Regions from separate parts of the Trichocoleus sp. FACHB-46 genome, predicted to be linked through region 2. Evidence: riboswitches for the same ligand, from Rfam matches in the RefSeq annotation. Region 2 holds a riboswitch; the other holds the start of a gene.

What was found. A riboswitch is a leader RNA that binds a small molecule or an ion and turns the genes downstream of it on or off. The one in region 2 is predicted to bind cobalamin.
Positions count from the first base shown of each region.
Region 1: linked by a shared signal. The riboswitch ahead of H6F72_RS11325 (CbtB-domain containing protein) and the one ahead of H6F72_RS09815 (sirohydrochlorin chelatase) in region 2 are both predicted to bind cobalamin.

Region 1 covers NZ_JACJOD010000014.1:212,350-228,355, forward strand. Annotated here, with positions in the region: gene eis (enhanced intracellular survival protein Eis) at 1-675, shown strand, start outside; gene H6F72_RS11295 (hypothetical protein) at 686-1,984, opposite strand; gene H6F72_RS11300 (HetZ-related protein 2) at 2,104-3,234, opposite strand; gene H6F72_RS11305 (hypothetical protein) at 3,530-3,826, opposite strand; gene H6F72_RS11310 (sugar transferase) at 4,577-5,254, shown strand; gene H6F72_RS11315 (YdcF family protein) at 5,582-6,625, shown strand; gene H6F72_RS11320 (ABC transporter ATP-binding protein) at 6,701-8,449, shown strand; cobalamin riboswitch at 8,510-8,670, shown strand; gene H6F72_RS11325 (CbtB-domain containing protein) at 8,691-8,888, shown strand; gene H6F72_RS11330 (hypothetical protein) at 8,947-10,140, shown strand; gene rplU (50S ribosomal protein L21) at 10,277-10,621, shown strand; gene rpmA (50S ribosomal protein L27) at 10,679-10,963, shown strand; gene hemB (porphobilinogen synthase) at 11,192-12,175, shown strand; gene H6F72_RS11350 (glycoside hydrolase family 3 N-terminal domain-containing protein) at 12,216-13,856, opposite strand; gene rbfA (30S ribosome-binding factor RbfA) at 13,877-14,320, opposite strand; gene H6F72_RS11360 (DUF751 family protein) at 14,472-14,663, opposite strand; gene H6F72_RS11365 (amylo-alpha-1,6-glucosidase) at 14,888-16,006, shown strand, end outside.
Region 2 covers NZ_JACJOD010000013.1:469,894-485,899, forward strand. Annotated here, with positions in the region: gene H6F72_RS09810 (glycoside hydrolase family 10 protein) at 1-668, opposite strand, end outside; gene H6F72_RS09815 (sirohydrochlorin chelatase) at 730-1,791, opposite strand; cobalamin riboswitch at 1,825-1,988, opposite strand; gene H6F72_RS09820 (hypothetical protein) at 2,042-2,266, opposite strand; gene H6F72_RS09825 (peptidylprolyl isomerase) at 2,287-2,712, opposite strand; gene H6F72_RS09830 (TspO/MBR family protein) at 2,859-3,332, opposite strand; gene H6F72_RS09835 (tryptophan-rich sensory protein) at 3,461-3,937, opposite strand; gene H6F72_RS09840 (cysteine synthase A) at 4,161-5,150, opposite strand; gene H6F72_RS09845 (peroxiredoxin) at 5,301-5,936, opposite strand; gene H6F72_RS09850 (DMT family transporter) at 6,039-6,992, opposite strand; gene H6F72_RS09855 (hypothetical protein) at 7,196-7,516, shown strand; gene H6F72_RS09860 (cupin domain-containing protein) at 7,623-7,982, shown strand; gene H6F72_RS09865 (S-(hydroxymethyl)glutathione dehydrogenase/class III alcohol dehydrogenase) at 8,023-9,132, shown strand; gene H6F72_RS09870 (DUF697 domain-containing protein) at 9,137-10,675, opposite strand; gene H6F72_RS09875 (peroxiredoxin) at 10,939-11,508, shown strand; gene H6F72_RS09880 (hypothetical protein) at 11,578-12,027, shown strand; gene H6F72_RS09885 (prephenate/arogenate dehydrogenase) at 12,032-12,871, opposite strand; gene H6F72_RS09890 (pentapeptide repeat-containing protein) at 12,992-14,581, shown strand; gene H6F72_RS09895 (DUF1517 domain-containing protein) at 14,783-15,382, shown strand; gene H6F72_RS09900 (hypothetical protein) at 15,488-16,006, shown strand, end outside.

The DNA of each region.
Region 1 (16,006 bases), on a different contig from region 2:
CCCCGCCTGAAGCCAGAACCCGGAAAAGAAATCTACTGTTATCAAGAAGCAGGTAAGCTACTCGGCTACATGATTCTGCAATATGCGGCTGCGGATTCTCTTCCCGGTACGCTCTCTGTGGTGGTGCAAGAATGGGTGGCGCTAAACGCTGATGCTTATCGGGGGATTTTAGGTTTTCTCTCAGCGTTGCGAGATCAAGTGCACACCGTAGTTTGGAACACTTACCCAGAAGACCCGTTTCCCTATTTAGTGCGGGAGCAGCACCGGGTTTTAGAGGTGAACCAAGCTCCCCGCCTCTATGGCTTTACCCATCGCTTTGGCGAGATTGGCGGTGGTTTCATGTGGCGCTTGGTGGATCTAACCACCGCTTTTCGGCTCCGTCCAGTCAAGCAGGGTTCTCCCTTTATCTTGACTTTCCAAGTCAGCGATCCAATCCTGGGCGACCAGACGATCACGGCTAACTTTACGGCAGAACGAATGCACCCCGTGGCGCAGCCTGTGCCTGCGGTCGTGAAGACTTCTGTGGAACACTTGACCGAACTATTTTGTGGCTTGCGACGGGCGACAGAAATGGTTTGGACGCGAGAAATTGAGTACGAGGGCGATCGCGCTTTGCTGCAAAAGTTGGATGCCGCTTGGCAATGCACGCCTCCCTTCTGCTGGGACTATTTCTAATCCAGCGTTATTAAGCGTCTTCTTCTGACTCGTCCACAGCATTAGTAGCTTGGAAGGCGTTCAAATTCTTGAGTTGCTGATCAACACTTTGCAGAAGCTGATTCAGAGCAGGCAAAGCGTCTAAGGGCGTACCATTCAAGCTCAAATCCGTTTGGGTGCGATCGCGAATTTCATCCAACTTGCGCTGCAATTGCTGAGCAATACCCAAAGCATCTCGGCTGAGGTTAGCTAATTGCTGCTGCTGATAAAACTTTAAGGCTGCCCCTCGTAAAACCTGTAGTGTGGCTTCTTCTCCATAGGTACCAGGCATAACCCGAAACCGTAACAGGAGACGAGACTGTTGATACAGGCGCTCGACTTCTTCCTGCCTCGGCTTCTCGACAGGAATCATGGGTAGGTTTGTCAGCCGCTTCAGTTCGTTGATCACGCCTTGGAAGACAGCAGCAGGCAAATTTTCTAAAACGGATTGCAGAACCCCATTTTGGCTCCACAGAATCCGTCCCTGATGCTGCTGTCGCTCAAAATAAAGCCGACCAATCCCACCCACCAAGACTCGCCCTAGCAGTTCATCCAGCAAATTCTTGGGCGGCAGGGCGGTGAGTACCTCAATCGAGCTAGATAAATGTTGTGGGTGCACGTCTAAGACTGGCAGCGCTGGAACAGCAGACGTTGGAGGCACCTCTGGAGGCGCAGAAATCTCTGAGGCAGGGCTCGGCTTGGTAGAATTAGCGACTGGTTTGGTAGACGCAGGTTTGCTAGGGCTAGGAGATGTGGCGGCTGGTGCCATGAACTCAGTTTCGTCTGTTTTGAGTCCAGGAATGTCTAGCCTTTCGGGGCTGTCCACCACTAGGGTTGGTTGGTTGTTGCGCTCTGACGGATCGGTGGGGCGAGGTTTGGAGGTGGAGCTAGGCGTAGAAGGTTGAGCGAGCCTAGGAGCCGCTTTCTGCGACTTCTGCTTCTGCTGATCTGCGTGGCTGAGATAAGCAGAGAGCATTTTCTGATGAGTTTCTGAGGAGATGGAGCGAGGGACTAATGAGCAGTTGATATAAGCCAAAATCCTGCGGACATAGTCTAAAGCGGCTGTATCCTCTAAATTCACCATACCTAAGTTCATGCGGCTCCCTTCTACGGATAAAGGCAGCACTTGGTGATAGAGACAAGCCTCAAAAGGGAGCAGGCTATCAATCAACTGAAACATTTGCGCGGAGTCCAGCCAAGCCATACCGTCGCTTTGAGTTGACGATAAAGAGGGATGATTACCAGGGCTGGTGTCCTGACGCCCGCCGCGATCGCCTAAGGGAGACGCCATAGAAACTCATTAAACTTGATTACCTACTATCCTAATCGGGCCAGTCATTAAAATCCCGGATTAAGCTCAGCAGATTCAACCAGATTGTGTAAAGAACTTCAGCCGTTACTGCAGTTAATTTAAGAAGCACTACGGAGTTCTTGAGCCGCGAGATAAAGCTTGCTCCATTCCCCCATGACTTGATTGGTCTTCAAGTTCAAGTCACCTGCGATCGCTTCTAGAGTGCAGCCTTCCCGAAGACGGTCCAACAGTTGGCGTTGTTCTGGAGTGAGTTTATCGACATATTGCTGCCACTGCTCCGGCGTTAACCCTAGGCTGTGTTCTTGCAGCGAAGTCTCCAGCCAATTTGCCACTAATTCTGGTTCGTTTTTCAGCGCGAAAACCCGAATCGCGTGATAGCTGATTTTCTCTCGCAACCGATAAACTTGCTTGATCGGCAGGTCTAGAGTCCGAGCGATCGCTTCTTGCGAGTGGCCTTGGAGATAAAGCTGTAGCCAACGGGCTGCATCTGGCTCTACTTTCTCCGCTAGGTATTGCTCAAACGATTGCTTCACGGCAGTTCGAGCCATCTGCTGTTCTTCCCAAGCTTGTTCGTCTTGGTACTGAGAAACGGCCTGATTGTCGAGCAAGCTGACGGGGTTTTCGGCTTCATCGGGGGTGATTTCTTCCGAAACTAGCCGCACTAAATCGCCACTGGGAACTTGAGTCATGCCACCGCGTTGAGAGCGGCGCAAGTAGTTAACAAAGCGATAGACGAGCAACGGTTGATTGCGGATGGGTCTGAGGCAGTACTCCTCGACGCTCGCTAGGAGCAAGTTATTCCGCATCCGGGAGTCTGAGGTGCATTGAGCAATCCAAGTGACTTGCTGTTGCATGTAGCCGTCACTTTGCAACAGTTCCTGAATCACTTCCTGCAACACATCGACGACAGAGCGTTGGCGATCGCGGCTGAGTGCGACCCAAGTCTTAATCTTGTTACGAATGAGAAATAAGCTACTAAGGCGCTGAATGAGCTTACGGTAAGCCCGCTCTGGCCCTACACCCAGATAGCGCTGCTGCAAAATGCGATAGCGATAATCCATTGCTTGCTGAACAATCGCGAGTTGGTCAGAAGTTAACGTGTCAAAACGCGCTAAATCCTCTCCCATCAGCCAACGGATAATACTTTCCCGATGCGCCACAGATTGCTCTGAGCAGTCTGTTTCAAGTTGCGATCGCCAGTCATTTGCCAGTTTGTCTGCCAGTCTCATTGGAGTTGCGATCCTTTTAGTCCCTACCTATAGAGTTTGTGGCCAACCCTTCCGCTTGGCCCTCACCCACATGGGTAAAAATATCGCTTACTAATACGTAAATTTACGTTACTTAAGCTCAAGTGTCGGGGCATCGTTAACTTTATGTCTGCCATTAGTGTTGGTTTACACCTCGAAACCTGTACCAGACTCCGTACCAGACAACCAGGTTTCGTGATTGCTTTGGATGACTATAGCAATCCCAAATGAGGATGACTAGCCGCAGGCAGTAGCTCCGAGAGCGGCTGATAGTAGCCTAATAGTCACTATTATCGCTGCTGTCATCAATCGAAATAACCAAACGTTCCAATGCCTCAGTAAGGTGATTCAATCGCTCCAGGGAATGGTTTTGAGTTTCAGCCAACGTCTGCACAGCATCGCTCAAAGCAAAGATTTGGTATCCCTGTTGCTGCACCTGTTGAGATTGTTGTTGTACCTGAACTGCTAAAGCATCTACACGCTCCGCCAAGCGGTCAATGGTCTCGGTGGTCACTAGTACAGCTTCACCAATTTGCTGAATAATCGATTCTAAGCGGCTTACTCTTACTTCCACGCCTCAGAGTCCTTATCATCAGATTGCAGTTTGAGCCAAAACCTAGTTTCCTAGGCCTGAGTTAGCGTTTGCACCCTAAAGTCGTAAACTCTTAGCTGTTAGTTGTCAAGGCATCACTGCTCTCTGAAGCTAGCTTTTCGGGCTGTACAGCCATATTCCAGCGTACAAAGGTATCAAGCTAGTACCGATGATTTGACTCAGCTAAGACATGAATAATCATCTGTTGTAGCATCTTCTCCGGATTAACCCGCCAGGTTTGCAAATCTACTCAATTTAATCCCTGAGCGGCCCTCACTTGATAGCCAACACAAATTGCATTAGCTCAGCATAGTGACCTGAAGGTATTTGGCTCGATAAAAGTTTTACGCAGGTCCATGATGGCTGACTCAGAAGGAAGGGGTAAGCTCAAACGAGTCGAATTTAAGTCTTGTGTTAGGTAAATCTTTTGGGTAGAGATCGCCGAGCTTCGGCTGTTTGAGGCCACCAAATTGAGGGATTCAAAATCTAGAAGATCAAGACAGGCTGGTCAAGCAGCTAACTTAGGGTTTCAACTATCAGCAATGCTGCTTACACGCGTTAGGCTGAAATTCCAAAGCAGCTTCATCGAATCTTTATAAAACCGCAGGGTTATGAACCAGGCAATGAAGATTTGGACAAGCCTTGTGGAGAGGGCTATCACTGTTAATCGAGTCCCGTCTATATATTAGTGGTGCGTACGTGCTTCTACGGTCCTATAGTGACAGGCTTGTCATGACGACGCATTCTGTATTGTCTCCGATATCTAGCCCCTTCACTGTACCGGAATCTGTCTTTCAGGTTCCTCATCCATCAACCTGCTCTGTAGCGAAACGGTTGCTTGACATTTTCGGCAGTGTAATCGGCCTATTGATTCTGGCGCTCGTGTTCGTCCCTGTGGCGATCGCGATCAAGCTAGATAGCCCTGGCCCAATTTTCTATAAGCAAAAGCGTTACGGCCTACATGGTCGACCTTTTGAGATCCGCAAATTCCGCTCTATGGTGGAAAATGCTGAAGCTCTTAAGGCGCTGATTCCCAACGAAGCCCAAGGCTTAATCTTCAAGAACCGCGAAGATCCTCGCGTCACTCAAGTCGGTCGTTTTTTGAGACGCACTAGCCTTGATGAATTTCCCCAATTCTGGAATGTGCTGAGCGGGGAAATGAGTTTGGTCGGCACTCGCCCCCCAACTGGTGACGAAGTCGTTCACTATGATGAGCACCATTGGCAGCGCTTGTGTGTCAAGCCCGGTATTACGGGAGAATGGCAAGTGAATGGTCGTTCTTCAGTCAAGGACTTCGAGAAGATTGTTGAGCTAGATTTGCGCTACCAAACCCATTGGACCCCTCTGTACGATTTGACAATCATCTTCAAAACCGTATTTGTGATTTTTGCCAAAACTGGGGCCTACTAACCCACGAACTCAGCCGCGATCGCCTCACTTTCAAGGCTGAAAAAAGACAGCATGCTCTAGTTCCACCACTCTGTCCTTAAAACGGCAGGGTGGTTTTTTGTAGCGGGGCAATGGAGCCTCAGAGTCACAAATAGCGGGCTGGAAAACAGATTGATGATGCTTTGTTGTCCTCACTTCATGCTAGCGTTAGCGCAACTACGGGAGAGTTGCTTGAACATTCACAAATGCAAATCAATGGGCTCAGACAAGAACTGACATACCGAGCGATGTCATTAGTACCGCCAGTAAAGCAAAACTCCCTAGTTGGTGATGTGAGGAAGTGCCGCAATGTTTGAACTATTAACCTTAGTTCTGCTGTGGCTGCTAGTCGGCATAATTATCTGGTACGTCCTACAGAAGCTGATTCCGAAGGAGTACTACACTTGGCTCGGTGCCTTTGTGATGGTGTTATTCATCATTCTGGCCTTCCTAACGCCAACCAGCCGAGTCGTCTCCACAGTTTGGAGCGTGTTATCGCTGCCCTTCAAGCCGCTTGGCTTATCGTTGTTGCTGCTAGCTGCTGCTGCCGCCAAGATGGATAAAGGCGGGCTGAAAAAGCCGGGGGGTACTTTGGTGATCGCTGCCCTGTTAATTTTGCTAATTTCCAGTACTCCTTTTGTGGCCTATGCACTGGCCCAAAAAACCGAGCAGGCCGCCATTCAGTTCGATCAGCAACGGCGGGAACTTTGTGACCTCCAGTGCCCGACGACGCTGACCCCTCCAGAAGGACAAACAGCAGCAGCGATCGTGGTGTTGGGATGGGGAACCACGCAGGCGAATCTACCCTATCGGCGGCAGATTCAGCTGACGGATACGGGCGATCGCATTATTTACGCTGCCCAACTGTATCAAGACCAACTACGGCTAGGGAATAGGCCTTTGGTGATCGTCAGTGCAGGCCCTAGGGGCGATTTGCAAGGCAAGCCTGAGGAAATCGTGGAAGCGAGGGACATTGAAACCTTACTGATCAATATGGGAGTGGCTAGAGACGACATTGTGGTGGAACCGACTGGCGTGGATGTGCGTACTAGCGCTGTCGCCGTAGGACGAATTTTGATGGAGCGGCGGTTGGGCGATCGCGTGATCTTAGTTTCTTCTGCCACGAATACTAGGCGAGCCGCTTTAACCTTTGCCAGGGTAGGCATTCGAGTTATTCCTCGACCCACGAATTTTTATACCTTTGAGTCGGGTGGCAGTCTCAAGCGCAGATTACGGATTGCCGACTTTGTCCCCAGCGCTGACACTCTGGTAGTCACGACTCGCGTGATTGAGGAATATTTGCTCTCGGTGTACTACTTCTTACGCGGCTGGCTCGCACCTTTGGGCATTTAGCTTGGCTCGCAGGGGAGTTGCCTGCTGCTGAGGTAATTCGTTTAGGATGATCAAAAGGTTGCTGGATTTTTGCTCATGGCTCGCTCTCAGCTACGGAAACTTGCGGCTTACTTACAACCCCACTGGAAAACTACTGTTTTAGGTGTTTTATCGCTGCTGATCGTCAATTTAGTTGGGGTCTATATCCCGCTGGTCATCCGCGACGCTGTTGACGACCTTCAAGTCACCTTCAGCTTCGACCAAGTTTTGTACTATGTAGGGCTGATTTTGGCCCTAGCGTCGGTCATGTGGGGAATTCGCATGGCCTCTCGGATTTTGCTCTTTGGCACCGGGAGGCAGGTCGAATTTGACTTGAAGCAGAAGATCTTCAATCACTTGCTAACCCTAGAGCCGTTTTACTTCTCACTCAACACTGCTGGGGATCTCATTAGCCGCGCGACAAGTGATGTAGACAATATTCGGCGGTTGGTGGGGTTTGCTGTGCTCAGTTTGGCAAATACCGTCTTTGCCTATACTTTGACCTTGCCCGTCATGCTGACGATTGACTGGAAGCTGAGCTTACTGGCGATCGCACCTTACCCATTCATGTTGATGTTGGTGCGTTTGTTTAGCGATCGCCTCCGCAATGAGCAGCTAGAGGTGCAAGAAGAACTGTCTAAAATGAGCGATCTGATTCAAGAGGACATGAGCGGCATCGCCTTGATCAAGATCTACGCTCAAGAGGAAAATGAGCGGCGAGCCTTCCGACAACTGAATCAGCAACTGCTCAAAGCCAATCTGAAGCTAGCTAGAACCCGCAATACCTTATTTCCTTTGTTGATCGGCATCGCCAGCCTCAGCATTTTGGTGCTGTTGTGGCAGGGGGCCAGAGCGATCGCCACGGGAGCGCTGAGTGTCGGTGACTTTATCGCCTTGCTCCTATATGTCGAACGCCTGATCTTCCCCACGGCACTGCTCGGCTTCACGATTACAGCCTATCAACGGGGTGAAGTCAGTATCGATCGCGTCGAGTCAATTTTGACGGTGGAACCGAAGATCAAAAACGAGCCCGATGTGGTGCCGTTAACTCTAGCAGAGGTCAAAGGTCGCCTCAGCGCCCGTGATCTCAGCTTTACCTATCCTGGCGCCGTCATACCAGCGCTGCAAAATGTCAGCTTCACAATCGAACCGGGAGAAACCGTCGCGATCGTAGGGCCAATTGGGTCAGGTAAGTCCACCTTGGCAAATGCGATCCCCCGACTGCTGGATATTGTGTCAGAGCAACTGTTTGTCGATGACTACGACATTACTCAGTTGCGCTTGCAGGATTTGCGATCTGCGATCGCGTATGTGCCCCAAGACAGCTTCCTCTTCAGCACCACAGTCAAGAACAATATCCGCTATGGCGACCCTCTAGCAGAACAGCCAGAGGTAGAGTACGCGTCCAAACAAGCTCAAATTCACCAAGAAATTCTCAATTTCCCGCACCAGTACGAAACAGTGGTAGGTGAACGAGGGATTACGTTGTCTGGTGGGCAACGCCAACGCAGCGCCCTAGGCAGAGCTTTATTGGTTGATGCGCCCATTTTGATTTTGGATGATGCCCTCTCTAGCGTAGATAACCAAACCGCCACCCAAATTCTGAAAAATTTGTCGGAAGGTACACAACGTAAAACGGTGCTGTTTATCTCTCACCAACTGGCCGCCGCCGCTACCGCCGATCGCATTTTTGTCATGGATCACGGTCACATTGTCCAAATGGGCACCCATGATCAACTGCTCAAGCAGCCTGGACTATACCAAACTCTATGGAGCCAGCATGCCTTAGAAGAAATGCTACGCTAGGAACCAAAATCTGGGGTCGCAGTTTTGTGGCAAAAACGTTTATGTCAATAAACAGTGATATGATTGCCCTACTCATGCGGTTCTAGTGAGGAACAGTCACTAGAGGTAACGGGGAAAGTTCGGTGCAAATCCGACGCTGTCCCGCAACTGTGAAGGAATTTTTTGCTCAGCTAAGTAAAAATTTCCTAGCCAGGATGCCCGCCGGTGGGAAGTTCTATAGCTCTAAAGTGCGAGGTACACCATGAGAACTGCATCCCTAACTTCTGGCTCACTTCAGCAACAGGCCGTCCGTTGGACACTTTCGGTGCCTGTGCAAGCCACCTTATTTACTTCCTTGTGTGCGTTGACGCTCTGGACGGTTTACTTCTCAAGCTATCCTGCCGCCCACAACCAAATGCACTCGCTACGCCACCATACCTTGAGTGTTAGCTGCCACTAGAATTTCGCGCTTCGTCAGAATTCTTATCTCTCAGCATCCTCAAAGGTTCTAAGTCATAATGGCAAAAATTAAACTTGTTTCGCTCCTCAGCTTATTAGGGCTGCTAGGAGCTTTAGGCTATGGTGCGGTTGGGCGATCGCAACTCCTACAGCCATCGGTGAAGCTGGCAACTGAACCATCTACCACTCAGTTACTACCCTTTGAGGCCGATGCCGCGCAGCCCCAAAATCCAGTGCAAATGACGCTACAAGCGCTGGATGCAACCGGGAAGCCACTGCAAAATGCCAACATTCATGTCAAACTGCTAACCCCGCCTACGAATCCTTGGTTGCCCACCGACTTTCCCATCGTTGAGGGCACCAAGCTACTGGATTTGGCGGCGATCGCCGCTAACGGTCAACTGCAATTTCAGCAAATGCTCCCGATTCGCGGTGACTACCAACTCCAAGTCGAAGTTATACCAACCGTTGCTAATGCCTTTGCACCTTTCCAGCAAACCTTAACTTTGTCCGTCGCCGAAAATTCAATTAAATATCGCAACTTCGCCATCCTAGCCGTGATTTTGGTGGCAGTAGGTTTCGGCGGCGGTTGGGTGATTGGTGGCAAGCAAGAGTTGCAACCTGGAGAAATTGCCCCTCAGCGAGTTCGGCTGTTGCTGAGCGGAGCCATTGTGGTCGCGATCGCTGCTCTGCTAGTCGTCAATATTAGTGCTGAACTGTCTCACTCCCATGAGCACTCTCACGAACATGAGCATAGAGATAAGGCGATCGCCGCTTTGCCGTCTAGTGCGAACACGCAAGGCTTGGAGGTGAAGCTGTTAGGGCATCACCATGCCATGGTAGGCGAACCTGCTGAGTTGGCTGTACAGGCGATCGATGTGAAAACGGGTCAACCAGCAACTGATGTGGTGTTTGACATCAAAGCCAAATCTTTAGAAGCAGGCTGGGTTGCATTTACTCACCAAGCAACACCCAATAACCAAGGTGAATTTGCTTGGCAACAACAGTTTTTTGATGGCGCACCCCATCAAGTGGAAGTTGAAGTCACACCCAAACCCGGTGCGGCTCGTCAGTTTTCATCCTTCAAAGTGGCTCAAGAGATTGAAGTTGAGGGCGTAGAGCCACCGTTGCGATCGCGCCTCCTTTCCCTTGGCTACTTTATCAGCATTTTGCTGGTCGGCTTAGGACTGGGCTTATGGATACAACAACGGCGACAACCACGATCGCTCCTTGACAGCAAGGCGTTAAATTAGACATAATGGCAAATTGTCTGTCTATTCCTGCTCGGACCAGGTGAAGGCATCACAAAAAGCTGGCATGCTGATTGTGCAAAGCATTTCATAAAGAGCATTAGCCAGCTACCTGTACGGCAACTGTTAGGAGAATTTCATGGCTTACGCAATTATTGAGACGGGTGGTAAGCAACTGCGGGTAGAACCCGGTCGCTTTTATGATGTAGAGCGGATTGCGGGTGATGTCGATGCCGCTGTCACCATTGACAAAGTGCTATTTGTGCAAAACGACGGTGAAATTTCTGTTGGTCAGCCTTTAGTAGCAGGGGCAGCAGTTCAAGGTACCATCCTGCGCCAACTGCGAGGCCGTAAAATCATCGTGTACAAGATGCAGCCTAAGAAAAAAACCCGTAAGAAGCAGGGTCACCGTCAAGAATTAACCCGCTTGATGATCAACTCCATCAACCTGAATGGCACCGAGTTGGGTGCGGGCGAAGGCTAAGATCAAGTCAGGCAGCGTTGTCAACTTGCAAAACTTGTAGAGATCTCTGAGGGAACAATGGCTCATAAGAAAGGTACAGGTAGTACTCGTAACGGTCGCGACTCAAATGCTCAGCGCCTCGGCGTCAAGCGCTTCGGCGGTCAAGTGGTTCGTGCTGGCAACATCCTAGTGCGTCAACGTGGCACCAAGTTCCACCCTGGTAGCAACGTCGGTCGTGGCAGCGATGACACTCTCTTCGCTCTCGTTGATGGTGTTGTCACCTTCGAAAGAAAAGGTAAGAGCGGCAAGAAAGTCAGCGTTTATCCCGCTGCTGCTGAAGCTCCTGTTGCAGTTACTGCATAAGCTAAGGCGATCGCGATTTGCTAAATCGATTGTGGGGGCACAGCATGCTGTGCCCCTATTTTGTTTGCTTAAAATCCGGAGTTTTACAGAACGTTACTGAGTTGTGAGTGGGCAAGCAACAAGCCTTAAACTAGTAGACTGTTGAGAAATTTGAGAGTTAGCTAACCTTTCGTTACGAGGTTGCTAAGCCAGGTAGGTTTTTCTAAATTTTTACCTTTAGTAGACGCTATGTTTCCGACCCATCGCCCTCGCCGCTTGCGTGCCAATCCTCAGCTTCGTCGGATGGTACGTGAAACTATTGTCACCACCAGCGATTTGATCTACCCGCTGTTTGCCGTTCCGGGAGAGGCGATCGCTCAGGAAGTTCGCTCCATGCCAGGCGTTTACCAACTCTCCATCGACAAAATTGTGGAGGAAGCCAAGGAAGTCTATGACTTGGGCATTCCCGCAATTATTCTGTTTGGCATTCCCGCCGACAAAGACACCGACGCAACAGGGGCTTGGCATGAGTGTGGCATGGTCCAGAAAGCGGCGACTGCGGTCAAAGAAGCAGTCCCTGACCTGATCGTCATTGTTGACACCTGCCTGTGCGAGTACACCTCTCATGGTCACTGCGGCTACTTGCAAGTGGGGGATTTGAGTGGACGGGTGCTGAATGACCCTACTTTAGAGCTGCTGAAGAAAACAGCAGTTTCCCAAGCAAAAGCAGGTGCTGACATCATCGCGCCTTCTGGAATGATGGATGGCTTTGTGCAAGCGATTCGTCAGGGCTTGGATGAAGCAGGTTTCCAAGATCTGCCGATTCTTTCCTACGCCGCCAAGTACGCCTCTGCCTACTACGGCCCTTTCCGGGATGCGGCTGATTCTGCGCCTCAGTTTGGCGATCGTCGTACCTACCAGATGGACCCTGGCAATGCCCGTGAAGCCCTTAAGGAAATTGAGCTGGACATTGCCGAAGGCGCGGACATGCTGATGGTCAAGCCTGCGCTGGCCTACATGGACATCATCTGGCGCGTTAAAGAGGCAACCAACTTGCCTGTCGCAGCTTATAACGTATCCGGTGAATACTCGATGGTGAAAGCCGCAGCCCTCAACGGCTGGATCGACGAAGAAAAAGTCGTGATGGAAACCATGACCAGCTTCAAGCGTGCGGGTGCTGACCTGATCCTCACCTACCACGCTAAAGATATTGCCCGTTGGTTGGGTGCTTAACCGCTCCCCCGTCCCCTCTCCTTGTAGGAGAGGGGTGCCCTCAGACTTGCGGGTTGAATAAAGCGTCTAGAGCGATCGCTTGGGCGGCAGGCATTTGGCCGTAGGTAAAGACATAGGGTACATCAGCAGGAAGGTGGGGAATAAATTTCTCCAATGCATAAGGACTACCGTAGATCACCAATGCTTGGAGTTGATTCGTTTCCAGCAAAAATTTAAACCAATCTTGCGCTGTCTGAGTCAGCCCAGCACTGCCCCGGAACGGGTTGCCACGAATAAATAGTTGCAGCAGGGTTGGTTGGGGAGTTGTGAGTTGAGACTCAAAGGCGATCGCTGGAGTATGACTATCTACCAATTGCAAGTGATAACCCTTGTTCTGGGGTAGGGCGATCGCCGGGGTATATCGTCCTAAAAACTCACCAGCAGCTAAGGCATCGTCCACCACCACGACATTACGTAAAGTTTGGCCCTCGCTCGGTTGACTCAGACGCGACTCTTTAGGCAGGTGCATCTGCATGGAGTCCTGGAGGATGCCATTGACGGTGGCGATCGCCTCTGGCGTCGAGAGTTGCTCTAACTGAATTGGCGGTGGCGGTAAATTTTCCCAAGCGTGGGTGATGTCAGCACTTTCGGGCATCGGGGAGCAAACTTTGAACTTGGCCCGCCAAATCCGTTCTACCGACGCTTGAATGCGTTCTGGCGTAATCCGACCTGTTTCTACGGCTTCACATACCGCTTTGATGGCACCTTCGGGGTCAAGCGGCATCAACAAAATGTCTGCGCCTGCTTCCACGGCCAACACTGGCGCTTCATTCACGCCATAGCGGTTAGCGATCGCGCCCATGACTAAGGCATCGGTGACAATCAAGCCCTCGAAGCCTAAGTTTTGCCGCAGTTCTTGAGTCAGAATCCGGTGAGAAAGGGTCGCCGGAAACTGGGCATCCCACGCAGGGATTTGCAGGTGAGCACTCATTACCGCATCGACACCTGCCGCGATCGCACTCTTGAAAGGAGGCAGTTCAATCTCAGCAAAACGTTTTTCAGAATGCGTAAGAACGGGCAAATCCAGGTGCGAATCTGTAGCAGTGTCGCCATGGCCTGGAAAATGTTTAGCAGCCGTTAGAACTGGATGCTGTTGAGCACCTTGAATAAACGCCGTTGCCAGCTTCGATACCGTTTCTGGCGTTTCCCCAAATGCCCGGACGTTGATCACTGGGTTGTGGGAATTGTTGTTGACATCCACAGTTGGAGCCAACACCCAGTTAAGGCCGATCGCTAGCGCTTCTTGAGCCGTGTAAGCTCCCATCGCCTCGGCATAGTGCAAAGCTTGGGCTAAATTAGTTTGGGCGATCGCGTTGAGGGCCATCGGGGGCGGAAACCAAGTGGCACCGGAAAAGCGCTGCCCTACCCCTTCCTCAATATCAGCGGCAATTAGGAGGGGAATTTGCGCCCACTCTTGGAGTTGTTGCGATCGCAGGGCAATTTCGGCGGCACTCCCACCTAACAAAATCACGCCACCTACACCCAGATCTTGCACCCAGTGCTGCAATGTGGCAGCAGGAGGCTCCCAAACGGGATACTGAATTTGATGGTCAAACAAATACCCTGAGGCTCGGACAACAACCATCTGAGCCACTTGCTCAGCCAGGGATAAGCTCTCCCAGTTGGGCAATGGAGAAGTCACGCTAGATCCGACCAAAGGTTTTAATCCTCATCCTCATCTTCAGCTCCAACCAAATCTTGCTCCCAGTCGTCTGCGTCTTGGTCAATTTCTGCGGCTGCATCGTCAGGCTTGCGGTCTTGACTCAACTGGTTAATCAGAGAGAGAACACGGGTGCCGCGCTCAATAGAGCGATCTTCGACAAAAATCACTTCTGGGGTGCGTCGCAGCCGAACCCGCTGTCCTAGTTCGCTACGAACATAGCCTGTCGCTGACTTCAGCCCCGCCATTGTCTCCTCTCTCGCTTCATCGCTGCCATAAATGCTGACGAAGACTTTGGCATGCTGCAAATCGCCCGATACGTCTACGTCGGTGACGCTGACCATACCCGTACCCACTCGGTCATCTTTAATGCCAGAGAGGAGCATTTGGCTGACTTCTCGTTTAATTAATTCTGAAACGCGAGAGACGCGACGACTAGTAGCCATAACAAACCTGCTCTTTAACTCGAAAGCGAGACGTACATTTTACTGCGTCCGTACTCGAAACATGAGCCTCGTGTCAGGGCAGATGTTCGGTACAGACTTCTAATTTAGGCAGGGGTTGAGCAGTCAACCTCTCTCCAGAGAAATGAAGTGCTTATGCAGGGCTTAGTCCTAGCATGGCCCGGAGCGTCAGACTGAGAAAGACCAAGCCTGCGACGAAGATGCCTGTCAAGGCGATCGCGGTGGTGGGCTTCTTAAAAAGAGGGATTAAAGGTCTGACAGCATTTAGGAAGACTCCCAAACCAATACTGATGAAGTAGGTGGGGTAGCGAGATACGTTAACCAAAAAGTCTCTCATGGCTTTGATCTAGTAGCGGGTTTCAAAGTTGAAGCTTGCCCAGGTGCTAAGTCCGACTTTTATTTTAATGCCATAAGTAGTTTCTCTAGGGCTGAAGTGACAAGCTGCAAGATTTCTCTACAACGTCTAGAACGTTTAGGTTAGGGTTTTACCATCAGACCGCAGACAATTCAGCAGGAAGGCCATACACTAAGTATAAAAACTTAAGCAGCATGGATGATTTAGATACACGGGAATGGCTACTAACGAATGGATTAGGTAGCTTTGCCAGTGGAACCGTTTGTGATGCTCATACTCGCACCTATCATGGTTGGCTATTTGCCGCCCTCGATCCGCCTAGCCAACGCACGCTCCTCCTTTCTCACATTGAAGCAAGTTTGGAGATTGCGGGACAGGTCTTTGCCTTAGGCACGCATTATTGGTTAAACGATGCCATTGCTCCTCAGGGCTTTAGACTTTTGCGATCTTTTACGGTGGACCCTGTTCCAACTTGGGTTTGGGGAGACTTTCCTGGGCAACTCACCCGCCGATTGATCTTGCCCTATGGCTGGGTAAGCGATCGCGACTCCACGTCATCTCTTGCCCAGAATAATACGTCATCTTGCTTTAGACACCAAACTTTGATCCAATACAGCTATGCAGGCAGTGAGGTAGCAACACTAAGATTGCGGCCTTTGATTGGCGATCGCGATTTTCACCATCAACAACGAGCTGAACCGGAGGTCCGTTTTTCCCAAATTGTGGGGCCACAACAACTGCTGTTGCAAGCGATTCGGCCTGGTATGGTAGGCACACCGTGGCATCTACGCTGGACGCAAGGCAACTATGAACCCGATGGCCTCTGGTACTGGAACTACCACTACCCAGCAGAAACTCAACGCGGACTAGCCGACTACGAAGACCTCTACAGCCCTGGGTATTTGACTGCGGTTCTGCAACCCGGTGATCAGTTAACTCTAGAGGCTAGCGTCGGTTGGCCAGAATCAGAGCTGCCTTTGCTCAATCACTCCTTGTTCACAGTAGCCATTCAAGCCGAGCAACAGCGATTGGCCCACGACTTTGCTGCGGTTCTACCTGCGTCTGCTCGAGCTCTAACCTGCACTCCCCCAGAAAAACCGCCTGAGTTAAAACCTAGCGATGCGAGTCATTTATGGCATCAATTACTCCGGGCAGGCGACCAATTTTTGGTGTATCGCGCTTCGATTACAGGCCCAACTGTGATTGCTGGATATCCCTGGTTTAACGATTGGGGACGGGACACGCTGATTGCCCTACCAGGGTTAGCCTTGGCAACGCAACGTTTTGACTTAGCCAAAGGCTTATTGCAAACT
Region 2 (16,006 bases):
TCGTAGCGAGTCACGACTTCTACAATCAGATCTACCATCAGGGTTTGCACCTCTGGGTGCAGAGGGTTCAGCCAAACTCGACTGATGCCAAACGGCTGCCGCAGTTTCTGCTGAGCGAATTCTAACCAGGATGGCGATCGCGACTTTGTAGCATTGGGTAAAGCTAATTGCTCCCAATCTGAGCGAATGGCTGTAGTGCCATCTTGACGGCTGGTGAGCCAATCGGGGTGCTGCTGGACTAATGCCGAGCCAGCGGGAGCCATAAAGCCGTACTCAAACCAAGGAATGATCCTGAGTCCCTGTTGATGGCCCTGCTGAACCATCTCCGCTAAAACGTCTTTGCCTAAACGCAGACTCGTTAGCATGGGGTCTTGCGATCGCCCAATGCTCCGCTTGAGCACAAAGCTGGGATAGAGTGTATGCCCCCGGTTCCACACGACAGGGTAAACCGTATTGAAGTGGAGCTGAGATAGCTGCTTGAAGGCTTGCTTGACTCCCCCAGGCCGAAACAGGACCGCACTTGCTACATTGGTCAGCCAGACTCCGCGTAGCTCGGTTAATGCTGGGGCCGCTGGTAGCTTAGGCCGCTGTGCTGGCACAACCAAAAGCACAACCACCAACATCAAAGAGAGTAAGCAGACTAGTCCAGTCTGAAACTTCTTGTCCATCCCCTTGCATTAACCAACCTTCTAGAGTCTAGCTGGCGATCGCTTTAGTGGCTCTAGGTCTTTAGGGAACTTGCCAAATTCTCTCGTGATATTGAGCGGGTTCGGCGTAGGGGTCAACGGTAGGATGATCGTGACCATGCCCGTGGCCGTGCTCATGTCCGTGAGCCTGCTCATGATTATGACCGTGATCGTGACCATGCCCATGATCATGCCCGTGGCCATGACTGCCACCATTAGCAACAGCCGCTAAGCGAAACTTACACATCTCGCAGTTCATCTGCACTTGGCCCAGTTGGGTTTCAATTTCTCGCTCCCGCAAAATGGAGAAGAGTTGCGGATGCAAGCCCATTTCTGGCAAGCAGGTCATGGAGATGTCGGGGTGCAGGTCTTGTTGCTGCGTGGTGATGTCAAAGATTTTCTTCATCAGCAACCCAGTAAACAAGAAGTAAGGCAGGACGATAATCCGCTTTGGTTCATACAGGCGGGCGCGACGGAAGCCTTCTTCTAAGCGGGGATGGGTGATGCCAATAAAGCAGGTTTCGACGGTGCTATAGCCGCTGCCTTCCCAGAGAATCCGAGCCATTTTGTAAACATCACCGTTGGCATCTGGGTCGCTGGCTCCACGCCCCACAAACAGCAGGACGGTATCTTTGCGCTCGATGCCTTGGGGGTTCCATTGAGGTTGGTCGAGTTCGGCTAGGCGCGATCGCCACAACTCCAAAATGCCAGGAGTGATGCCAAAGTGCCGCCCGTAGTGAAACTTGACCTGGGGATGCCGCTGCCGAGCGCGATCGAGTTCGTTGGTGACATCAAATTTGTTATGTCGTGCGGCAAAGAGCAAAATTGGCAAAACGGAAAATTCGGTGTAGCCCTGTTCGACGCACTGATCAACGCCTTCTTGAATGGAGGGAGCGGTGAGTTCGAGGAAGCAAGGAACTGCGGGGCGGGAGGTATCTAGAGCTTGGTACGCTGCGGCAAATTCGAGAAAGCTCCGCCGTCCATCTTCATCCCGACTGCCATGCCCAATCAGCAGTAAAGGTCGCTGCATGGGCAGAGGCGGTAGTTGTGCCGCTGGAGCAGCAGCATCGATTGTATTCAACAGGGTTGAATTGGTAGTTAACATGAGTCAAATCCTCTTTCCCGTGCGACGCAGGAAGTGAGTGAAGTGGTAACAGATAGGCGTTCTGGCTGAGGAGAGCTGACACTCTACTAAATCCGAATTTTCAGCTCCATTGACAGCTGCGGCACAGCACCGGACTCGCACCGGATTTTCCCTATCTGGCTACTGTTCACGTGTGCTTCGTTATCTTATCCCATCTGTTCTTGGGACTGTATGCGGGGGAGGGGGTTGAGGGCGATCGCTCGATGATCTTTTAGTTGGGTGTGCAAGCACATTTACTAGAACCAAACCCTTGGGGGCGCTTGCCCCCAAACCCCCGCTGAAGGACGGCTGCGTCCTCCAGACCTCCTCCAGAAGTTGGTTTTAGGGTACGGTTTTGACTATTGGAATGGCAATTAGATAGGGGGCTTAGGTATTCGCGAATTGCTTGGAACTTGGGCGATCGCTCCTTGGATAAGCCATGAGGCGATCGCGACACTACTTCTACCTAAGATTTACCTAGGATTCGATCTTGACGGAGAAGATTTTGTCGTCTTTCCGAATTGCATTCACGACATCTATATCTTCCGTTTTGCCAAACACGGTGTGCTTGCCGTCAAGGTGGGGCTGAGGTGAGTGGCAAATAAAGAATTGGCTGCCGCCTGTATCTTTACCAGCGTGAGCCATCGACAGGCTACCCGCCAAGTGCTTGTTGGGGTTGCCAGCCGTTTCGCATTTAATTTTGTAGCCCGGACCTCCAGTGCCTGTGCCTTGAGGACAGCCACCCTGAATCATAAAGTCAGAAATCACGCGGTGAAAGGTCAGACCGTCGTAAAACCCTTTATTCGCAAGATCGGTAAAGTTCTGCACCGTGTTAGGCGCATCCTGGTCAAATAGCTCCAGGTTAATCGTGCCTTTGGCGGTTTCCATTATGGCGCGAGTCATGGTCTCTCCTTATTAAGCCGAGATGGCTGATTGCGTCTACCAGCCAATTCATCTCATCCAGCTTAGAACAAAAGTCGCGATCGCTACATTTCGACCCAACCGCAATGGCTCAAACTGCCCTTTGACTGGCTTATCTAAGCACAAGTTTAAGCAGATTCTGGATTCAGCTTTGCCAACTCCCAAGTCGCATAGGTACCAATCGGGCTCCAGATTAAATAGGGAATGAGGAGGGCAGCGGCAGTAGCCGAAACGGGTGCAACCACCGCTGCCAGAATCCAACCTAGAACTGCTCCAGTACCGCCAATGAACGTACCAATGGTGAGGTTACGCAGCCACAACGTCAGAGGCTGGTAGACAATTGTCACAATTTCTAATAGCAGATAGAAACCCATGAGAAACCAGGTTTTTGAGCTGCCAGGGTCTCGTTCCCAAATGTTGTAGGCAGACCATGCGCCACAGACAAAAACCACCGCCCAAATCACTGGAATGGCAGGTTCAAAAGTGAGCCAGCTTGGACGACGTAAGCGCCGAAACCATTTCACATCACGGGGCCGAATCACACTACCACCGATCGCCACTAAAAAGGTTACGGCTGCAATTACCATCCAAGACTTGATCATGCTTTTTGCTTCCTCTGGGCCACACACTTCACTTAGCTCAAATCAGATCTGACGGTTCTGAGCAAAGAGTAAGTTATGAAGCGATTGTGTCAGGGCATTAGGTCAACCGTAATCGACCAGCGGAAAGATTAGTGTGCTGCCTCAGGGTTGAGCCGCATCATTTCCAATGTGGCATAGGTGCCAATCGGACTCCAAATTAAGTACGGCAAGAGCAAAAGCACTGCCAAACCCGAAATTGACAAGATGGAGCTAGCGAGGAAAACTCCTAAAACCACACCAATACCGCCTAACACCACCCCGACTTTAATATTTCGCAGCCTGAGAGTAAGCGGAATGTAAGCAACAGTAATTACTTCTAGTAGTAGGTACAGCGCCATTAGGAGCCACATTTGCAAGCTACCTGGATTCTTTTCCCATACCAAATAGGCAGAAGCAGCCCCACAACTAAACACAAAAGTCCAAATCACCGGAATTAGAGGCTCAAAGAAGAGCCACAAAGGACGCTGTAGCTCTACTGCCCAGACAGTATCGCGGGGTCTGATCCAAGCTGCCCCTAAAGCCACCAAAAAGGTGATGCCACCAATAATCATCCAAGATTCCACCATGTCTTTGCCTCCTATCCTGACCCGCTCCACTGACTTAATCCGTCAGCTTATGTTTATGGTCGCAAGTCCAAGCGGAAGCTTACTCAGTCGTGGGTGGGAACCTGATGGCACATGCCACCCACAAATATCCCTGGCGAATATACCCCTAGCCAATATGGCTGTTGCCATAGCTTGAGAGCGGGTGGCGCATCGAAGTGCTAGAAGGAAGCTGGCGGGAGATAGTTTAGGCAGTGGCGATCGCTTCTGGAGATAATCCTTTTTGAGCGAGCCAATCCAGATTGAACAACCGTGATTGATACCGGGAGCCGCTATCACACAAAATAGTCACAATGGTATGTCCGGGCCCCATTTGTTTTGCCAGTGCCACTGACGCAGCGACGTTAATCCCACTGGAGCCGCCCAAAAATAAGCCTTCTTCTCGCAGCAGGCGATACACAACCTCTACACACTCTTGGTCATGAATGCGAATGGCATCATCCGCAGGTGCCCCTTCCATATTGGCTGTAACGCGGCTGTTGCCAATACCCTCGGTAATGGAACTTCCTTCTATGTGAATTTCTCCCGTTTTCACATAGCTGTAGAGACCGCTACCCATTGGGTCAGCCAATACTGCTCTGATGTTAGGGTTCTTTTCCTTGAGAAACATTGCCACCCCAGCGTAGGTTCCACCTGTGCCAGTCGAGGTAATCCAAGCATCAACTTTGCCCTCAGTTTGCGCCCAGATTTCTGGCCCAGTCGTGTGGTAATGAGCCAACCGATTGGCTAAGTTATCGAACTGGTTTGCCCAGATCGCATTCTCCATCTCTTCTGCAATGCGGCCAGAAAGCCTGACGTAGTTGTTGGGGTCTTTGTAAGGTACGGCAGGAACAGGACGCACTTCAGCGCCTAAAGTTCGTAGTGTGTCAATTTTTTCTTGGGATTGGGTGTCAGGGATGATGATCAGGCACTTGTAGCCCTTAGCGTTGCAGATATGCGCCAAACCAATGCCTGTATTGCCTGCGGTGCCTTCTACTACGGTGCCACCAGGCTTGAGCAACCCTTTGCGTTCGGCATCTTCAATCATGTATAGCGCAGCCCGGTCTTTCACAGAGCCACCTGGGTTAAGGAACTCGGCCTTGCCTAAAATTTCGCACCCCGTTTCTTCGCTAAAGCTGTGCAACCGAATTAAGGGTGTGTTGCCGACGCTGCCGACAAATCCGTTTTTAATATCCATGCTCAATTTACCTATTGCTTCCCTTTAAAAATTTTGACTCATAGACGTGGCAGGATTGCGGTTTTAGGGGGCGATCGCCTCAGCCAAAATTCCCCAAAAAATAAGGTGGGCATTGCCCACCCTACAGAAATTAATTTGACCGCGAGCCGCTTATTTGTCGGGTTGGGGGGTCATGCGGAGGTAAGGTCTGATTTCGGTCACACCTTTGGGGAACTTCTGCTTCGCTTCTTCGGTGGGGATAGAAGGTACGACTACAACATCATCGCCATCTTTCCAGTTCACAGGAGTGGCAACGCTGTAGTTGTCGGTCAGCTGCAGAGAGTCGATGACCCGCAAGATTTCTTGGAAGTTACGACCAGTGCTGGGGGGATAGGTGATCGTCAAACGCAGTTTTCTTTGAGGATCGATCACGAATACGGTGCGAACCGTCAACTTGGCATTGGCATTGGGGTGAATCATGCCGTACAGATCAGACACCTTCTTGTCGTCGTCTGCCAAGATTGGGTAGTTAACCGTAGTGTTCTGAATTTCGTTGATGTCACCGATCCAGCCTTTGTGGGACTCAGCATCATCAACACTTAGCGCGATCACTTTAGCATTGCGCTTGTCGAATTCAGGCTTGAGCTTAGCAACTTCGCCAAGTTCGGTGGTGCAAACTGGCGTGTAGTCAGCAGGGTGAGAGAAGAAAACAACCCAGCTATCGCCAGCCCAGTCATAGAAGTTGATTTCGCCTTCGCTGGATTGCTGCGTAAAGTTGGGAACTACGTCACCAAGTTGGAGAACCATAACCGAGATTTCCTGTGGTCTAAGTATGCGAGTCAGAAGCAAATATTCTAACTTGTGATCATGACACAAAACTCCGGTTTTCCGGTCGGAGTTTAGATCTTTTTATGATTTTACTGCAGATGGGTCTCTCTTTGGTCTTTGGCCTAAGGCGATCGCAAAAGACCCCGACACCACAAAAATCGCCCCCACAATCCCTAAAATAGTTAGTTGCTCCGGGGCAATTAGGGTCGGCCAGAAGACAGGCAATCCTAACATAGTGCCAATGGTCACTACTGGAGTCAGCGAGAGAACCGCACTAACTCTAGAGGCTTCCCAATGATCCAGCGCTTCCGCAAAGGCACCATAAGCAATCAAAGTATTTAACGCGCAAAAGAGCAAGGCAATCCAATGAAATGTATCCAAACTGAGAAGTTTTTGCGGGGCAGCAGTTGGAGTAAACAGAAGCGTCGCCCCACCATAAATCGCCATCATGATTGTGGCTGACGGCAAGGTTTGGAGCAGTTGCTTTTGAGCTAAGGCATAAACCGCCCAAGCGATCGCAGCCAAAACCAACAAACCACTCCCACCCAAGTATTGAGCCGAGCTAGTCACGAGTGCTTGCAGTTGCTCATGAAAAAACAAGGAAAATCCCAGCGTCAGCAGAGCTAAACCTGTCCACTGGCGCAAGCTGTAACGCTCCTTAAACACCCACAAAGCCCCTAAACCCATCGAAACGGGAGCCAACTGAATCAGCACTTGGGCATTAGCGGGTGAAGTTTGAGCCAGCCCTTGTAGAAACAGCAAATAGTTGATCGCCAGAAATACAGTCGCGATCGCCAACAGCTTCCATAATCCGGGCGATCGCAGCTTTTCTAGAGTGGGTAATTGTTTGCGGCTTGCCAAATATAGCGCCAGCAGCCCAAAGGAAATCAGGAACCGAAACCAAGTGACGGTGTATACATCCAACACCTGCAACGTCACCATTAGCGCCACTGGCAGCACTCCCCAAAGCAATACGGTCAGCAGGGACAAAGCTAAGCCCAATCGCCAACGCCCCGAACTATGGTGCAATGGCATAAACCCCCAGATAAAAAGCCGATAAAAACAGATGCATCCAACGGCACAGGCTTTCTAGTTTAGCGATTGCTAATTTTGGAATTAAGACAACCCCATCAACCGACACGGCCAGAAGGGGAGATGTCTCAAAAACTTTTACAAACCACTTGCATTTCCTGCGATCGATTGGTAATTAAAACTAATCGGTGGCAGCAGTACTTCTTATGTTTGACACCCTCTTGATTAGCCTATTGCAACTGCTGTATTTCCTGATTCAGGTTATTCAGCCAATTCTGATTCCTGTTTGCTTTATTACGGCTTGGGGTCTAGTTATTTTAGTGAGTTGGAACACTTGGTCAGCGGTGCGGGATGGTGTAACGAGTGCCAAGCGCATGCACCAAATCCCTTGTGCCAACTGTGAGTTTTTCACCGGAGACTATCACCTCAAATGCACTGTGCATCCCGCCACAGCCCTCTCTGAAGATGCGATCTACTGCCCTGACTACGAACCTACCTCCCAGCCCCTACCCGTTTCTCACTACTAAGGATTGCTTCTAAAGGTTCTGAGCGCGATCGCTCCTCATTGTCTGAGCGTTCGATCATAGCTCTAGTGCTCTACAATCGTTGCCAGCGATCGCGTGAGACTTAGGAATGTTAGTACGAAAACTCTACGACTGCGAAGAATTTGTGGCAGGCGACAGTACCTTGCTGCGAGAACTCTTCCATCCCGACAAGCAAGCGATAGATTTGCGCTACAGTCTAGCCCACGCGATCGTTCCGGTTGGGGAAACCTCCACGCCTCATTCTCTCACTACCTCTGAGGTCTACTACATTCTCAGCGGTCGAGGAGAGATGCACATTGGAGACGAAACCCAAATGGTGGAACCGGGGGACGCCGTTTATATTCCACCCGACGCTAAGCAGTTTATTCGCAATACTGGCAGCGAACCGCTTGTGTTTATCTGTATTGTCGATCCCGCATGGCGAAAAGAAGACGAAACCGTCTATTAAGCCAGAGTATGTCTGAGAGAGTGATGTTAGGAGCCGTGTCATGGACGTAAAAGCCGCAGTTGCCTTTGAAGCTGGGAAGCCGTTGACTATTGAAACGGTGCAGCTAGAAAACCCCCAAGCAGGGGAAGTGCTAGTCGAAATCAAAGCGACAGGAATTTGTCACACTGATGCCTTTACGCTTTCTGGTGCTGACCCAGAAGGCTTGTTTCCGGCCATTTTGGGGCACGAAGGTGCTGGTGTGGTGGTGGAAGTTGGCCCAGGAGTCACTTCGGTAAAACCTGGCGATCATGTGATTCCGCTCTACACTCCCGAATGCCGCAATTGCGAGTATTGCCTCAGCTTCAAAACTAACCTGTGCCAAGCCATTCGAGGCACGCAAGGCCGAGGTTTGATGCCCAATGGCACCAGTCGTTTCTCGATCGCTGGCAAAATGATCCATCACTACATGGGCACCTCCACCTTTGCCAACTACACGGTGCTGCCTGAAATTGCTGTGGCCAAAATTCGTGAAGATGCTCCCTTTGACAAAGTTTGCTATATCGGCTGTGGTGTCACCACCGGGATTGGCGCTGTTCTCTATACCGCCAAAGTTGAGCCTGGTGCGAATGTAGTTGTGTTCGGCTTGGGCGGTATTGGCCTCAATGTAATCCAGGGTGCCCGGATGGTGGGAGCCAACATGATTGTGGGTGTAGACCTCAACCCCCAGAAACGTGTCTTAGCCGAAAAATTAGGCATGACCCATTTCGTCAACCCTAAAGAAGTGGAGGGCGATCTGGTAGCTCACTTGGTGGAACTAACTAAAGGTGGCGCTGATTACAGCTTTGAGTGTATTGGCAACGTCAACGTCATGCGTCAAGCCCTAGAGTGTTGCCATAAAGGTTGGGGTGTCAGCATCATCATTGGGGTGGCGGGAGCAGGCCAAGAAATCAGCACTCGTCCATTTCAATTAGTGACTGGCCGCGTCTGGAAAGGCTCTGCGTTTGGGGGAGCGAGAGGCCGTACCGATGTGCCCAAGATTGTGGATTGGTACATGGACGGCAAAATCAACATTGATGATCTGATCACTAATGTGGTGCCAGTCGAGCAAATCAATGAAGCCTTCGACCTGATGCACAAAGGTGAGGCAATTCGGACTGTCGTGACGTTTTAGCGATTTAAACTTGCTCTTCTGAAGAATTGGCCTTGGCTTGCGCTCGTTTGGTAGACAGATCCAGCTTGGCCCGCAATTCATCTTTAATGCGACCCAAAATTGATTCTTCGTCCAGAGAAGCCAAAATCCGGGTCACGACTGCTTTTGGTCCTTCTGGTCCCCAGGTGGCTCCGTTGGCGAGGTAGGCTTTGGTGATGTGACCAATCCCATAAGTAGAAACGCCTGCTACACCCGCCTGAGTAATGGCAACAGAAAGATAGGGGGCGATCGCCAGTCCTCCGGTGGCTGGAACCGAAGCACCCAACAGCCCTTTCAGAGAACTCAATCCAAACGTCACCAGAAGCTCACTGGCACTGATTCCACCCATTGTCAGCGCAATTTTTTGCAACAAATTAATGGCGTTTTTTTGAGTCATAGAGATGCCGTAAAGCTTCGATAGCGTCAGAATCAACGCTACATCAATGGCCGCACTTCCCAACACATCGATGACCGTGATGGGGTTGAGGGCGATCGCCACCGCTTTGGTCATGACTCCATTCCAAATAATTTGGTTGGCACTGCGATCGCGAATTTCCATCTTCCGCTGCACCAGTTGCTCATTGACATCATCGGCATAGAGCATAGTGTTGAGGGCCACCAGAGATTTGCCTTCTCGGTGCAGAATCTCCAAAATTTTGAGCTTTAACTCTCCAACTTCCGGAATGCCTCGGCTTAATTGGGCAGTCATTTTGCCATCTGGGTGACGTACAGCCTTAGCAATTAGGGGAGAAGCCGCTGCCATCACAATCTCTTCTGGAGAGAGCAATTCTTTAACTCGCTCATCCCGAATTTTTTGATAGATTGCCGTGCGATCGGCATCAGGATATTGGTCAATCTTGTTAAATACCAACAGAATCGGTTTGCTGGCTTCCCGCAATTCTGACAGCGCTTCGTACTCTACTTTGGTCATGTCACCCGCGACTAAAAACAGAATCAAATCTGCCTGTTTTGCCACTTGACGCGCCAAAGCTTCGCGCTTTTCACCATCCACTTCATCAATGCCGGGAGTATCAATCAGCTCAATCCGCGAGTCACCCACTCCTGGCAACGCTACCCGAATAATGTCGCGATCGCTTCCCGCCACCGCCTCTCTTCGCAGGCTCCAGTCCGCGCTCTGAATCACCTGCGTCACCCCATGAATAGGGCCAACCTCAAAGAGGTCTTGACCGAGCAGTGCATTCAGTAAAGAAGACTTACCCCGCCCCACCATGCCAAACACAGCAATATGCACCACAGAACGGTCTAGCTTATCCAGCATGCGCTCTAGACCTTGAATTTCTGGCTCCAGTCCAGCGCGTTCTTGCGGTGTTAAATCTAGATGACCCACAATCTCGCGTAGGGCATCTTGGGCTTGCTTGTAATTGAGTTCTGCCTGAATGTCTTCAAAGCTAAAGATGGCATTTTCCAGTTCTGCGTCCAAGTTGGTCTGCTGCCAATCCCCACTGGTTTGGTCAGCGGCAACTAAATTGGCATCAGGATCAAATTGAGGCCGAGAACTATCCAAAGTGAACCTCCAGGGAAATCAGCGCTTTCTTTAAAGACAATAAACGCCTCATTTCATCGTAGCCAGTTCTGTTAAGTGTCGAGCAGGGCGAACAGATGCTTATCCGCTTCGATCAATCAGGATGTTGGCATCTTAAAGAGCAATCTGGTAACGAGCGGGCGATCGCGAACTTTTTGTGAAGATCCTGGGACTACCGCTAAACAGAGGCTAAGATACCTGAGAAATATGTAAACTTGTGTTAAGTACAGCCCTACATCTTGACCATGATCTCTCGTCGTACGTTGCTCGGTGCTCTCTTCGCTTACGTTCTCGCCATATTGGCGGTCTTTAATCTAGTACCAGCAGCCCATGCGCTCGGTGGCAAGTTGCCAGAACTCAACCGACCCGCGCCAGAATTTACCTTGCCGACCAATACGGGAGATGGAGCAATTTCGCTCGTCGACTATCGAGGTAAGTGGGTAGTTGTCTACTTCTATCCCAAGGACTTTACCTCTGGTTGCACCTTGGAAGCTCGTCGCTTCCAGCAGGATCTACCAAAGTACTCAGCCAAAAATACCGAAATTTTGGGGGTGAGCGCTGATTCCGTCGATTCTCACGCAGAGTTCTGTGACTCAGAAGGCTTAAAGTTTCCGCTCTTGGCGGATGCAGATGGCAGTGTGAGCAAAGCTTACGGCTCTTGGTTAGGCTTCCTCTCGGCACGGCATACCTTCATCATCGATCCTGAAGGAGTTTTGCGGGAGCGTTTCACAGGCGTTAACCCTGTTGTCCACAGCAGCGAAGTGCTCGCTCGCCTGAATGAACTGCAAGCCACGACGGTTTCATCCGTAACCTAAATCAGGCAGGGAGGTTAGCAGAGTGCCCTACCATAGAAAGCAGTCTTGTTTTATGCAGGAAGCTGCTCCATGAGCTTGGAATCTCACCCTGCCTCCGCTTCTTCACCAAAATCCTGGGACTTTGCTGAGCCGCCAGAGTTTGCTGAGCCACCGCTACCGCAAACTATTGATCTGCTACCCCCCCTAGAACTAGCTCCTGCCCCACCCAGCTTAGAGATTGCCGCTGACTCACCCGCAGCGATCGCATCAGACCCCATTAACGCTGAACCAACGGCTCGTCCGTGGAGCTTACCAAGTGCAACAGAGCTACAACCTGCTCGTCTGCGGGTAGGACTATTTTTTGTCGGCTCTGGTGCCACATCCTTGGCGTTGCTTTGGCTCTACATTAAGTGGGTTTGCCCAGAGTTTGGCCCTGCTGAACAAATGACCTACTATTGGCAGCCTTACATCTGGTTTGTGGGCTTAGGAGTGGCAGGGCTATTTATGCTGGGTCGAGAGGTGATGCGAGGGAAGCCTTAACTTCTCACTTCACAAAGCGCGATCGCCCTTGCTGAGTTTGCTTTAGTTGGTCTACCAAACCATCCCAGTTTTCTTGCTCCACAGCCGCCACAATTTGATCGAGTTGGTCCCGGTAAGCAGCAAGCGATCGCAACAGAGCAGAGCGATTATAGCGTGCCATCATCAAACCCAGCTCTGGATTTCCTCCCCCAACGCGGCTTGTATCCTTGAAGCCAGAGCTGGCTAAAGCTTCGGCAAGTTCTAGGGTGGTAGGGTCTGTCTCACTCATGCAAGCTGCGATTAAGCTAGAGCTAACCATCACAGGTAAATGAGAGATCCAAGCCACAGCCCGATCATGATCCTCAGGCCGACAGTGGTAGAGGTGAGCACCCAGCGATCGCACTAGCAGTTCCAGCGTTTCAATCGCCACGGGTGGGGTGCTGGCTGTCGGCGTTAGGACGTAGGGTTTTCCAGCAAACAAGTCAGATTGGGCTGCCTCAATGCCATTCTCTGCGGTCCCTGCCATGGGATGCCCACCAACAAAGTTGGACCAGCGTGGAGTGATGCTATCCACCACGGAGGTTTTGACCGAGCCAACATCCGTTAGAATCGTGGTCGCAGCCAGGTGTGGGATCAGCTGGATGACGGTTGCTTCGATCGCAGAGAGAGGGGTACAAATAAAAACCACATCGGCAGCAGCCAAGAGCGTTAAGTTGACACTGGCATCATCGACGGCTCCCCTGGCGATGGCTCGCTGGCAAGTGTGCTCTTGACGACTCACCCCCAAAACCTGGTACCCACGCGATCGCAAGTCTAGCCCCAACGAGCCCCCGATCAAGCCCAGTCCAACAATCCCAATATTCATCTGCTATCCTGCCAATATTCAGTGCTTACTGACTCAACCAGCTACTTAGGCTCACGTAGCTCAACCATGACTAGATGCCGCCTATCTCCATCATTTTTGGATCTCTAAAAGGAAATCTTGATGAACGCAGAGGAACTCCTAAAAAAATACGGAGCGGGGACTAGAGAATTTATAGCGGCTGACTTACGTGAGGCTAATCTCAGTGGCGTCAACCTGAGCAAAGCGAACTTGAGTCAAGCGAACTTGAGTGTATCAAATCTCAGTGGCGCGAATTTGAGTGAAGCCAACCTGAGCCGAACCAAACTGAATGTGGCTAGGCTCAGTGGCGCGAATTTGACCAAGGCTGACTTGAGCGGCGCTAACCTCAATGTCGCCAATTTAATTCGGGCTGACTTAAGCGGGGCCAACTTAACGCAAGCAGCGCTGGTGCGGGCAGAGTTGGTGTTAGCAGACCTGAGTGGTGTGAACTTAAGTCGAGCAAACCTGAGTGAGGCGAATCTACGCGAAGCTAAATTGCGTCAGGCCACATTGCTCCGGGCCAACCTCAGCTCAGCTGATTTAAGAAGTGCTTCTCTCACAGGGGCTACTTTAGAGCAAGCGAACTTACAAGGTGCGGATCTGAGTAAGGCAGACCTGAGTGGTGCCAATTTAAGTGGAGCGGAGCTGCGGCAGGCTAACCTGAATCAGGCCAATCTCAGCGGTGCTGACCTCAGCGGTGCGAATCTACGCTGGGCCGATCTCAGCGGCGCTAAATTGCATGGAGCCGACTTGAGCGGGGCGAAGCTCAGTGGCGCTGATCTGAGCCGAGCAGATCTGAGCAACACCAATTTGATGAATACCAGCTTGGTCTACGCAGACCTGAGTCAAGTGAACTTAATTCGGGCTGATTGGATCGGCGCGGACTTAACGGGTGCGACTCTAACCGGAGCCAGAGTGCATGCAGTATCCCGTTTTGGCATTAAAACCGAAGGAATTACGTGTGAGTGGATTGACCTGAGCCCAACAGGTGATCAGAGCCAAATTCATCGCTTTGCCGCTGAAGAACACAAGAAATTTTTCAAATCGACTCCGCCTACGGTGCAGGTGGTCATCGACGCGCCACTCAGCTCAGCAGGGCACTTGGCCTTAGCTGCGGCCTATCACCAAATTGCCCAGCACTGCAAAACGTTAGGCTCTCCTCCCAGCATTGATGTCGGTCGGCGGCGCACTACGCTTACCTTTGGCCTCAACGGTGATGAACAACTGTTTGCGATCGCCTATGTGGCAATTTTGCCGTTTCAAGATGCCAAGACAGTGCGACAGCAAATCCTGGGGCTGCTAAATATGGTGCGATCGCAAGGCACTCAAGAGTTGAGCGTCAAGGAACTAGAGCGGCTAGAGCAGCTCAGCGCCGCCTTGACCCAAATCAGCCAGCAAACCGAAAAGATTCGGATTTCGCCACCTTTACCCAGCCAAGAACCAACGCCTGCCGAAAAGCCAGCCTTAGAGAGAGAAACTAACTTTTTTGCTGCGCCTACCCAAACCATTCTGACTAATTCCAGCGATCGCACCCTTACCGCCTACTACCACCCCATGTTTGGCAAACGCTTTATGAGTCCTTCTAGCTTCGCTAAAGCTGGGTTGCAGAGCGCCACTGCCAATAAGCCAACTCTACTGCCCGTAAGCGTTGTGATCGATTTTCTCCGGGGATTCTATTACCTGGATCGTTAGCTGCCTGCTAGAGATGGATCTCTGAATGTGGGTCTGTAGGGACGGATTTCTGGGGTAGAGCTTTGGGGCCAAACCTTGCTAGAAAATAGGAATGATGCCCACGTTTACCCTAAGGTAGAGAGTCTGAAAACTGATGACTACTAAAGTAAGCGATAGGCAGGCTGTAACCTGTACTAGTTGTCTTTAGCAGCGAGGTCAACCATGAGTTCTTGGCGCGATCGCTTTAGCCAAATGAGTGGGCGCACTCGATTTGTTGTTTGTCGGCTCATGCTGCATTTAGCAGGGCAAGAAGTTGCTCCGGTTCTAGGTGTGCTCAATCGAGCCGCTCGGCAGGCAATGGACTCGGATGGTGATTTGCAAGTCCTGGGAGAAGGGTTGGTCGAAGTTTGCCAAACTTTGTTGCAAAACGACCTCTACTGGCAAACTGCCGCTAACGAAGGGGATGTGTTTTGGAATGAAGGAGAAGCGGGAGACTTTGTCACCGACTTGTTCACAGATTCAGCCCAGCGCTACCTCAGCGAGCCAGATCTAAGCCAATCTCCAGAAGTGGAGCCATTAACCTTACCTGTGACGCGCAACTTGGTGGTGATGATCACGGTCGCTTTTACAGGGGAAGTCCCTGAATTGGAAACCGATCTCGCTAGTATGGAAGCAATGACAGCAGCCTTAAAAGCGCTGATTAATCTACATTACCAGGGCAATCTGCGAGCCATCCAGGTGCATTTCTCACCCGCTCAACTTGGTGACGAACTAACCTCAGATCAACTATTACTCAACTTCGCAGAGTTAGTCCCCCTCTAGGGACCATGAGTAATGACTGCCAGTTGCAAGAGATGGCTTCACCCGCTAAATCCATCCCATGCCATTTAGCCACGATGCTGGATGGTTCATAAAATCAATCTTGAAATGAATACAGTAATTCACCCACCTATGTTTCGTCGATTTGTAATTCTAGTTACGGCTGTGGCGTTGTGTTGGACCACACTAGCTTGTGGTGAAACTCCATCAGTTCAGTCTCCACCTCCTAGCGTGAGTGCTTCGACCGCGCCTACTCGCATACCCAGTGGTCAGTATCCTGTACAGCAGGCAACCTATAACGACGCTAACGGCGAATATAGCTTGGTCTTGCTCAATACACAGCCCGGAGTGCCTGCCGTTTTTCGGACCCCCGATTTGCAGATGGCTCGCCTCACCGAGGCTGAAGTTTCCTCTAAACAGCAAAACTATCTAAAAGTCGATGGGGGCAAAGCGTCCCTCCATGTGGCAGAAGATTTCAAAATTGAGTACGTTCACAACGTGGTCGAGAATCAAACCGATCCGCAGACTGGCAGACAAGAAACAGTGGTTGTGCGTCAGCAATCGAGCTTCTGGACGCCTTTTGCGGGAGCTTTGGCAGGACAGGTCGTTGGCAATCTCTTGTTCACC